Regions from separate parts of the Ensifer sp. ENS03 genome, predicted to be linked through region 3. Evidence: riboswitches for the same ligand, from Rfam matches in the RefSeq annotation. Region 3 holds a riboswitch; each other region holds the start of a gene.
What was found. A riboswitch is a leader RNA that binds a small molecule or an ion and turns the genes downstream of it on or off. The one in region 3 is predicted to bind cobalamin.

Region 1 (3,239 bases), on a different contig from region 3:
AGATACATGTCCTCGTTGTTGCGGGCGAGCTCGAAGGTGATGTCGGGGATGACGACGCCGAGCGACAGCGTCTTGATGCGGATCTTCTCGTCGGCGTTTTCGCGCTTGGTATCGAGGAAGCGCATGATGTCGGGGTGGTGGGCGTGCAGGTAGACAGCACCGGCTCCCTGGCGCGCGCCGAGTTGGTTGGCGTAAGAGAAACTGTCTTCGAGCAGCTTCATGACCGGGATGACGCCGGATGACTGGTTCTCGATCTGCTTGATCGGCGCGCCCATCTCGCGGATGTTGGTGAGCGACAGCGCCACGCCGCCACCGCGCTTGGAAAGCTGCAGCGCCGAATTGATGGCGCGGCCGATACTCTCCATGTTGTCCTCGATCCGGAGCAGAAAGCAGGAGACGAGCTCGCCGCGGCTCTTCTTGCCGGCGTTGAGGAAAGTCGGCGTTGCCGGCTGGAAGCGGCCGGAGATGATCTCGTCGACGAGATCGCGGGCAAGCCCCTCGTTGCCGCGCGCCAAGGCCATCGCCACCATGCAGACACGGTCTTCGTAGCGTTCCAGGTAGCGCTTTCCGTCGAAGGTCTTCAGCGTATAGGACGTGTAGTATTTGAACGCCCCGAGGAAGGTCGGAAAGCGGAACTTCTTTGAATAGGCATGATCGTAGAGATCGCGCACGAAGTTGAAGGAATACTGGTCCAGCACTTCCTGCTCGTAATAGCCCTCGGTCACCAGATAATCGAGTTTTTCCCGGAGGTTATGGAAGAACACCGTGTTCTGGTTGACGTGCTGGAGGAAGTACTGTTTCGCCGCCTGCCGGTCCTTGTCGAGCTGGATCCGTCCCTCTTCGTCATAGAGGTTCAGCATTGCGTTCAGCGCATGATAGTCGAGCGCTGCTTCCGTCGCCTTCAAGGGGCGTTCGAGTGTCGTGACGTCCAAAATCGTTCCATCCCGTTTTTGACATTGGCGACGTCCTCGTCGGTCCCGAGCAGCTCGAACCGGTAGAGATAGGGTACCCGGCACTTGGCCGAAATCACGTCGCCGGCGATCCCGTAGGTCGCGCCGAAATTGCTGTTGCCCGCTGCGATCACGCCGCGGATGTGAGAGCGGTTGCCCGCGTCGTTCAAGAAGCGGATGACCTGCTTCGGCACCGCCCCGCGGCCATCGTCGCCGCAATAGGTCGGCACGATCAGCACGTAGGGCTCTGCGACCGTAAGTGCGTCCTTACCTTCCCTGAGCGGTATGCGGGCGGCGCGAAGGCCGAGCTTTTCGACGAAGCGATGGGTGTTTTCCGAGCGGCTGGAAAAATAGACGATCAGGCCCATCGCCAGCGTCCTTCAGGAAAGCGCGCTGATCATGTCCGGGCGGAAACCCGCCCAATGCCGCTCGCCGGCGACGACGACCGGGACCTGCCGATAGCCAAGACCCTGCACCAGCGCGAATGCATCGGAATCCTCGGAGATATCGACGATGCGATAATCGATGCCTTGGCGGTCGAGCGCACGGGTTGTGGCGGTGCATTGGACGCAGGCTGGTTTGCTGTAGACGGTGATCGACATGGGTTCCTCGTGGGGGTCTGGCAAATGGGCGCAAAAAGTCGTCGGATCGCGCGAACGCGAACCGTGGTGTTGGCGATTGGACACGAAACATCGCTCCCCGGTCGCCTCGACCGGAGTTGACGTCGTCAAGCTGGCCCAAGGTCGGTTACGCAACCGGGCCGGCTCGTTTTGGTCGGGCGCTCAGGAATTCCGCGGATGCGGGTTTTCAAGGCGCGGCCTTTCAATCAGGCGCGCAACAACGCGCACCCGTCCGCAGAAGGTGGATCTGAACTGGAAGAAACTGGCATGACTTCACCCCGAAGCTTTCGACGGGCTGCCGGGGAGACGTCGAGACGATCGGGCAGGCTCATCCTGCCACGCACTCAACCCCTCCGGACACCCCGCCCGTGGACGTTTGGTGATCGAGGCAGGTCTCCTGGCTTACGGGTCAAAGCTTCCATCCCGACCTTCCCGAGGCCTCATGCCTCAGTGGTCCAAATCCGGACAGTCGCTCGCCGTCTACAGTTGCGGGGGCAGCTACGGCATAGCCTCAGCGGAAACCCGCCGGCGCACCGTATTCCCGTCTTAGCTCCCAATCCTTGCGAATCGGAAGAACCTCGAACACTAGATATAGTAGTTCATCGCAAATCTGCGTCAATAGGTTCCGTATGTGGAAGGCGGGGGTAGGAGGGTGGTTTCTTTTGCAGTGTGGATAACGGGGAGTAAACAGCCGGTTGGCACCAAGGTTGTGGATAGGGCGCCCCTGGTGCGGACGCCCCATTCCATCAAGCAGCGAAAGCGGCCACGGGCCGGTTGTCATCGTCGACGGCGACCATAGCGAACGTTCCGGTAACAGTCCGCTGTCGCAGACCGGTGAGGAGCTCTTCCGACCAGAGTTCGACCTCGACGGTGGCTGAACTGCGACCCGTCCGCACAATGCGGGCGATGGGTTCGATGATCGAACCGATCATGATCCGGTGCTTGAAGTCCATACCGGTGCAGGAGGCAAGGACGGTCGCCCGGCGGCTCCGGCGCGTCGCGACGACGAATGCGGCCTTCGTCATATGCGCGAGGGCGTTGCCACCGCATATGGCGCCGAAGCTGTTGGCCTGGCCGGGAAAGACGATGTCGACCATGCGTAGGGTGCCCGCCTCTTCGGGCGTGTCCGTTGCCACATCGAGCGGCGGCAGCATCCAATCCGTTTCATCGGCACAGGGCATCGCGACCATGGTGAAGGTGCCCCTGCTGCAAAGGGCGCGGCTGCCGGTGGCGATATCTTCCGCGATCATCTCGACCTCGACCACCACCGAGCGGCGCCCGACACGAACCGGACGGCCGCTGAAGCAGACGATCTGACCGATGCGCGCAGGCGCACGAAAATCGATGCGGTCGCAGGATGCGGTGACGAAGGGAACGCGCCCGTGACGGGTGGCGACGATGAAAGCGATCCGGTCCATCGACGCGAGGGCGGCGCCACCAAAGAGCGTGCCATGGTGATTGGTATCGCCTGGAAAAACGATGTCGATCAGGGTTTGTGGCGCCGGGGTTTCCCCCGGCGCCGTCGTGACTTCGTGCTGCCCCGTCATGCTTTGACGGCTTCGCGCGTATCGGCGGCAAAAGCCGCTCGAAGCGAGCGGGCGGCGGCGACCATGTTGACGAGCGCCGGCCGCGTCTCTTCCCAGCGCCTGGTCTTCAGTCCGCAATCGGG
Region 2 (3,239 bases), on a different contig from region 3:
TGACGAGCGAGTTACAATTTGACAGGCTCCCGGTGTGTTTTAGCCGGGAGCCGCAGCCGTTTCAAACGATCATTTCCGAGGGAGGAATTCGATGAGTGGACAATTGCAAGGCAAGATCGCCATCGTCACCGGTGGTACGCAGGGACTGGGCGCGACGATTGCTGGCCTTTTCGCCGAGCGCGGCGCTGAAGGCATCGTCATCTGCGGCCGCAACGCCGCCAAGGGGCGGGCGAAGGCCGAGCAGATCGGCAAGTCAAGCGGTGCGAAAGTTGTCTATGTCGAGGCCGATCTTGAAAAAGTAGAGGACGCCCGCAAGGTGGTCGCCGCTTGCGACGCGGAATTCGGCCGGGTCGATGCGCTGGTCAACGCCGCAGCTATCACCGACCGTGGCACGATCCTCGACACCACGCCCGAACTCTTCGACCGCATGTTCGCGATCAATGTGCGCGCGCCGTTCTTCCTGATGCAGGAGGCGGTGAAGATCATGCGGCGGGAGAAGACCGAGGGCACGATCGTCAACATCGGCTCTATGTCGGCGATGGCCGGCCAGCCGTTCATTGCCGCCTATTGTTCGTCGAAAGGCGCCCTCGAAACGCTGACCAAAAACACGGCTTATGCGCTTCTTCGCAACCGCATTCGCGTCAACGGGCTGAATATCGGCTGGATGGCGTCCGAAGGCGAAGACCGCATCCAGCGCGAGTTTCATGGCGCGGCGGCCGATTGGCTCGAAAAGGCGGCGGCCGGCCAGCCTTTCGGTCGGCTCGTCGATCCGGCCGAAGTGGCGCGGGCCTGCGCCTATCTGTCGTCGGCCGAGTCCGGGCTGATGACCGGATCGGTGATTTGCTTCGATCAGTCGGTCTGGGGCGCCTATGACGGTTCGCCACATCCGGTCGCTCCGCTTTGAGGTGGAGGTAAACGACTAAGCTCGACAGTAGCCGGCGGAAAGTGGCGTGCCATGTCCCGGCCGGGTTGGCGCCGCTTGTCTTTCTCAAACGGCTGTGCACTTAGTGCCGTCGTCAGGTGCCCGCGAAAGCGGGAGAATCGGGAATCCGGTGTCATTCCGGAACGTGCCCAACGCTGTGACGGGGACGATCGCCTCTAAGAGAGCCTTGAATTGATTCAAGGTTTTGCCACTGGATCTTCAAGCGATCTGGGAAGGCGAGGTGATCGGTTGAACCGAAGTCAGAAGACCGGCCTGGCGAGATAGACCGAACCCCGCGTGGACGGCGGGAGGTTTTCGCATTGTTGGGGATCGAACGATGCTGACTGAACCGAAGGGCGGCCTTGCGGCTGCCGGCGCCTTTTCGTTGCCAGAGCGGGAGGCCGTCTACCGTGCCATCGAGACACGTCGCGACGTGCGCGATGAATTCCTGCCCGCGCCATTGCCGGATGATCTGATCTTGCGCCTGCTGGCCGCTGCGCACAGCGCCCCGTCCGTGGGCTTCATGCAGCCGTGGAACTTCGTGCTGGTGCGGGCGGAAGAAACGCGTGAGCGCGTCTGGCATGCGTTTCGCCGCGCCAATGACGAGGCCGCGCTGATGTTCGAGGCGGAACAACAGGCCAAGTACCGTGCGCTGAAGCTGGAAGGCATCCGCAAGGCGCCGCTCAGCATCTGTGTCACCTGCGACCGCACGCGCGGCGGTGCCGTCGTACTCGGGCGCACCCACAATCCGCAGATGGACGTCTATTCCACCGTCTGCGCCGTGCAAAACCTCTGGCTTGCGGCGCGGGCCGAAGGGGTGGGCGTCGGCTGGGTGAGCATTTTCCACGAGGCCGAGATCAAGGCGATTCTCGGCATCCCAGATCATATCGAGATCGTTGCCTGGCTCTGCCTCGGCTATGTCGATCGCCTCTATCAGCAGCCGGAACTCGCCGTGAAGGGCTGGCGCCAGCGCCTGCCGCTCGACGAGCTGGTTTTCGAAGACGGATGGGGACGCAGCAAGGAGAAGGCGTAAGGCCTCGTCCGATCAATTCTGGACCGGCTGATAGGCCGGTCCCTTCGGATGCTTGAGGTCGATGGCGGTTTCTTCCTGCGGCAGGTAGGTCGGGCCGACGACGCGAACCTTGTTCTTCGACGGATCGTAAGGCCGCTCTTCGGCCGGCGCCTTGGCGGTATTGCTCGCCGCTTCCGGCTTCTTGGTCTCGATGACGATGATCGACGACTGGTCGTCACCGATCTTCGTTCCGTTTGCCTTCGGTGTGGTCGAGGCGGTCTGGGGTATCTGGCAGCCGCACTGGCCGGGTTTTCCGACAGCGCGGGTGCGATAGGCAAAGGCGTTGGGCATTTCGGTATAGGGACGGCCGGTCACGGCCGAGACCATCTTGTCGCTCTCTTCCGTGTTGAGGTCGTGAAAATAGAGCTCGGTCTCAGCCCCCGGGCAGCGCGCCCGACAGGCCTGCTCGTCGCGCGGGAAATCGGCCGGCGTCGCATCTGAAGAAACCGGGAAAAAGGCGCCGTCGCAGGTGCGCACGCACATGGTTCTGAGCGTGCCGCTATAGTAGCGCTCCTGCGGCGCGTAGCCGTCTTCGCCTCGGCCGAGCATCGGGCCGTAGGCGTCTTCCGGCGGCAGGTCGGCAACGATGTTGCGGTGGCTTTCCGGCACGTCCGGTTCCACGCTTGCGAACTCCTCGCGGTCGCCATAGCAACCGTTGATCTCCAGCGCGGCAAGGATGCGGCGCCGGCTGTCGTCGCTGCCGCCGGCGACGATCTGCTCGCGCTCGGACTTCAGCATGCGCAGATTGTCTTCCATCTCGGCGATCAGGCTGTTGAGGCCGTAGCAAGTGTCGGGGTCGCCGCCGTCGAAGCCAATGGCGTTGCCGCCACTGCAACCCGCGCGGCGGCGGTCGTTCTTTGCCCGCCGCAGCTCGATATTCTGCCGCGAGATCGCGCTTGCGTAGTCGCGCGCATCGGCATTGCTGGCGACGTAGTCAGGCAGTTGCGCGAGCCGCGCGTTCAGTCGGTCGCAGGCCGTCGATGCCAGTGACGGACCGGCACCGATCAGAACCAGAGGCACAAGGGCCGCAGCGACGTGTTTCATGCGCGTGAACACGGGCGAAAGTCTCTTCCTGTTGCCAGGTCGGCGCCGACCTTCTGCGGGTTGCTGCCAGCGGCATTCCTGTTTCGCCTCCATCATAGAGCTTGTCGGTGATCGTGCAACGACAAGCGACGGTTTGCGTTAACAGCGCAGATCGACTGACGCGCTTAGGCGGCGCGGGCGGTTTCCAGCGACATCGGACGT
Region 3 (3,239 bases):
CAGCAGGTCCTCCGGACGACGCGCGCAGGAGATGAAGGTCACATCCGTCTCCGGCACGCAGTCCGCCATCCAGCGCGTCATCGACATCATCGGCGTGATGCCGGAGCCGGCCGAGATAAACAGGTATTTGTCGCCGGGATGGCGGACGAAGCTGAAATCGCCGAGCGGGCCAAAGGCGCGGAGTTTCATTCCGGGCTTCAGGTGCTCGAACATCCAGCGGGTGCCGATGCTGTCTGACTGCGCCTTGACGGTCACGGCGATCGACAGCGGCCGCGAGGGCGTCGACGACAGGGTGTAGGTGCGCATCACTGGCTCGTCGGCGACGGGCAGTTCGAGGGTCACGAATTGCCCGGGCAGATAGCGAAACCAGGCGGGCTTTTCGGCCCGGAAGGTGAAGGTCATGACATCGGCGGTCTCGACGACCGCCGATGTGCATTCGAGCATCTGCTGCCGGTCGATCCAGACATGCAGCGCGTCGAAATGGTGAAACGAAGAGGCCATCTGCATGTCAGGCGACCCTTGAAAGCGGAGCCGCGTCGCCGGCAAGGCGCTGCTCCATGAACTTGCAGTACCACTCGACGAACTGCATCACGCCACCCTCGTGCTCGGGCGAATAGGGACCGGGCTCATAGGCCGGTGAGCGGATGCCGAAGGCATTTTCCTCGACGATCTGACGGTCCTGATCGTTGGTCTCGGTCCAGACATGCGTCAGTTCTTCTAGATTGTAGTCGACGCCTTCGACCGCATCCTTGTTGACGAGCCACTTCGTCGTCACCTGCGTCAGTTCGGGCCCGAGCGGCAGCACCCGGAAGGTGATGGCGTGGTCGGCGAGCACATGGTTCCAGGTGGTGGGATAGTGGAACATCAAGAGCGTGCCGATCTGGCTCTGGGAGACGTCGGCGGACAGGGCCCGCCTGACGGCGCGGGCGCCCGACATGGTGTAGCTTTCGGCATTGTCGACAAGCGGCATGCGGGCGGCGCGGAACTGACCGGTCGGCGACATCTTAAATTCGCTCGGCAGGCCCTCGGCCTCGCACTTCGCCCAATGTTCGGCGATCACAGGATCATCCTTGGCGCCCTGCACCCCGGTCGCCGTCGGCGCCTCAGGATAGGTGCGGCAGAGTTCCGGATGATTGGCGGCGCAATGGTAGCATTCGCGGTTGTTTTCCCAGACGAGCTTCCAGTTGCCCTTCTCGATGATGGTGCTTTCGAACGCGACCTTGGTTTCGCCGAGCCGATGCGGCGCGAGATAGGGCAAGGCCATGTCGCGGAACGCCGTGAAATCCATCGGCTTTTCCGACAGGTTGATGAAGATGTAGCCGCCGACCGTTTCGCAATGGATCGGCTTCAGACTGTGGGCGGCCTTGTCGAAATCCTCTCCCATCTGCCGGGCGAAGAGCAGCGAGCCGTCGAGTTCGTAGGTCCACTGGTGATAGGGACAGACAAGCTTTGCCGACGAGCCTTTCGCCTGCGTGCAGACGCGCGAGCCGCGGTGGCGGCAGGAATTGTGCAGCGCCCGGATGGCGCCCTGGCGGTCGCGGGTGATGACAACGGGGTAGTCGCCGACCTGGACGGTGAAGTAATTGCCGGCCCGCGGGATCTCGCAGTCATGGCCGATGAACAGCCAATCCTTGTACCAGATGTTTTCCAGATCCTGCCTGTAGTAGTCGGGATCGATGTAAAAGGCCCGGTCGAGGCTGTAGCCGTCCCGCCTGCCCTTCAGCTTTCGAAGCATATCGTTTCTGGTGTCCATGTCCTGTCCTCATGCGCCATGTTTCGGAGAGGCAGGACAGGAACCCGCACGGGCGCACACCCATGCGTTTGAGGCTCCGATCCGGCTGCCCGCCGCAACCCGTTACGGTTATGTCCGTCAAGGCTGGTTTCCGGGCTCAGGAGCCGTCCTTTCGGACCTGCCCGGCGCCTTCCCGGACGAACCGTCCAGTGGCCTTTGCCGAGGCTTTCGCTCCACCACCGTTGCGGGGGCAGCGCCGGGATTTGACCGGCTTCCCAATTCTCCATCTTCCCTTCGAAGACGGCACCTTGAGTAAGGATATGTAATCGCGGAAGTCGCCTTGGCAGCTGCCCGATAGCGACATCCAATTCCAGAATGACGACACGGAAAAAACCGCCACAAAAGGCCACCGTCTTAGAATTTTTACATTGCAAACATATAGATAGATCACATCTTGGGCATTTGCCGACTTTTGCGGCGCGGTCGGCGCAGATGCGGGAGGGCTTCGCCCGTTTGCGACATCGCGTCAGATAGAGAACGCTAATGATGCAGCCAGGACGAAATCATTCATTAACCATGAGCCGCTAGCCTAGCCGGCGGACGAGAGAGGTCCTGCAGGCAGGCAGATGGCGCGCTGACGATCATGGCAAAGTTGAGATACTACGACGCGGCAGCCGAGAAGCTGCCGACAATCCCGCCGAAGGTGGCGGTTCATACCGAATTCCTGCGCACGGGCCGGATCAACCGCAGGCAATGGTTGCCGAGCGAACGCCGGTATTTGAGCTATGAGGAAGTCGCAGACAGGACGGGCAAGAAGCTCAGCACCGCCGGCGACACGACCCATAAGCGGATCAACGGGTTCCACACCTCGATCCAGTTCCCGAAGATGATCTTCCACCGCACGCTCGTCGGCCGGCCGCATCTCGGCTACTGTCACGTGACGGCGGCGCGTACACCGGTTACTCCCTCCAAGGACATCACCTGGTCCTTCTACTTCGCCAACTTCTTCTGCAACCTGGGCGACGAGACGCATTTTTTCGAGAGTATCCAGCCCGGCTATTCACGCATGTACTTCGCCGTCGCCATCGAACCGGGCGCCCAAGCCGGGCAAATGGTCATCAACCGCAACTTTCGTGACAACGGGCTGCTGTTTCGCACGGATGATCCCAAGGTCGCGCTGAAAAACGTACTGATGCTTGGCGCCAAGGATGACGCGTTGCGTCGCATCATTCGCAGCCTCTGAGCCGAACCGGTTCCTTCAAAGAAAATCGTTCTGTTTTTCCGGTGCGTCCGTTAAGGAAGCGTCGGAAAGGAAACGGCATGGCTGAGATCATCGACACGGATAGAGAACCGGACCGCGCGATCGCGCGCGCCTGCGCCGTTCTTGCCGAAGGCGAGCCGGTCGCCATTCCGACCGAGACCGTCTACGGCCTTGCCGCCGACGCTACCAATCCCGATGCGATCAGTCGCATCTACGAGATGAAGGGGCGCCCGCGCTTCAATCCGC

Region 1: it holds a riboswitch for cobalamin, as region 3 does, so the genes downstream of both, nrdH (glutaredoxin-like protein NrdH) here and IB263_RS04075 (aromatic ring-hydroxylating dioxygenase subunit alpha) in region 3, are expected to answer to the same signal.
Region 2: it holds a riboswitch for cobalamin, as region 3 does, so the genes downstream of both, bluB (5,6-dimethylbenzimidazole synthase) here and IB263_RS04075 (aromatic ring-hydroxylating dioxygenase subunit alpha) in region 3, are expected to answer to the same signal.

What each region holds. Positions count from the first base shown of each region.
Region 1 is NZ_JACVAV010000003.1:517,621-520,859, forward strand. Features, by position in the region: gene nrdE (class 1b ribonucleoside-diphosphate reductase subunit alpha) at 1-932, opposite strand, end outside; gene nrdI (class Ib ribonucleoside-diphosphate reductase assembly flavoprotein NrdI) at 902-1,318, opposite strand; gene nrdH (glutaredoxin-like protein NrdH) at 1,331-1,552, opposite strand; cobalamin riboswitch at 1,940-2,166, opposite strand; gene IB263_RS15260 (acyl-CoA thioesterase) at 2,317-3,117, opposite strand; gene metE (5-methyltetrahydropteroyltriglutamate--homocysteine S-methyltransferase) at 3,114-3,239, opposite strand, start outside.
Region 2 is NZ_JACVAV010000002.1:147,032-150,270, reverse strand. Features, by position in the region: gene IB263_RS07360 (phytanoyl-CoA dioxygenase family protein) at 1-3, shown strand, start outside; gene IB263_RS07355 (SDR family oxidoreductase) at 92-904, shown strand; cobalamin riboswitch at 1,002-1,214, shown strand; gene bluB (5,6-dimethylbenzimidazole synthase) at 1,260-1,955, shown strand; gene IB263_RS07345 (DUF2865 domain-containing protein) at 1,968-3,038, opposite strand; gene IB263_RS07340 (acyl-homoserine-lactone synthase) at 3,203-3,239, opposite strand, start outside.
Region 3 is NZ_JACVAV010000001.1:840,344-843,582, reverse strand. Features, by position in the region: gene IB263_RS04080 (hybrid-cluster NAD(P)-dependent oxidoreductase) at 1-507, opposite strand, end outside; gene IB263_RS04075 (aromatic ring-hydroxylating dioxygenase subunit alpha) at 509-1,753, opposite strand; cobalamin riboswitch at 1,857-2,058, opposite strand; gene IB263_RS04070 (DUF6656 family protein) at 2,376-2,975, shown strand; gene IB263_RS04065 (L-threonylcarbamoyladenylate synthase) at 3,053-3,239, shown strand, end outside.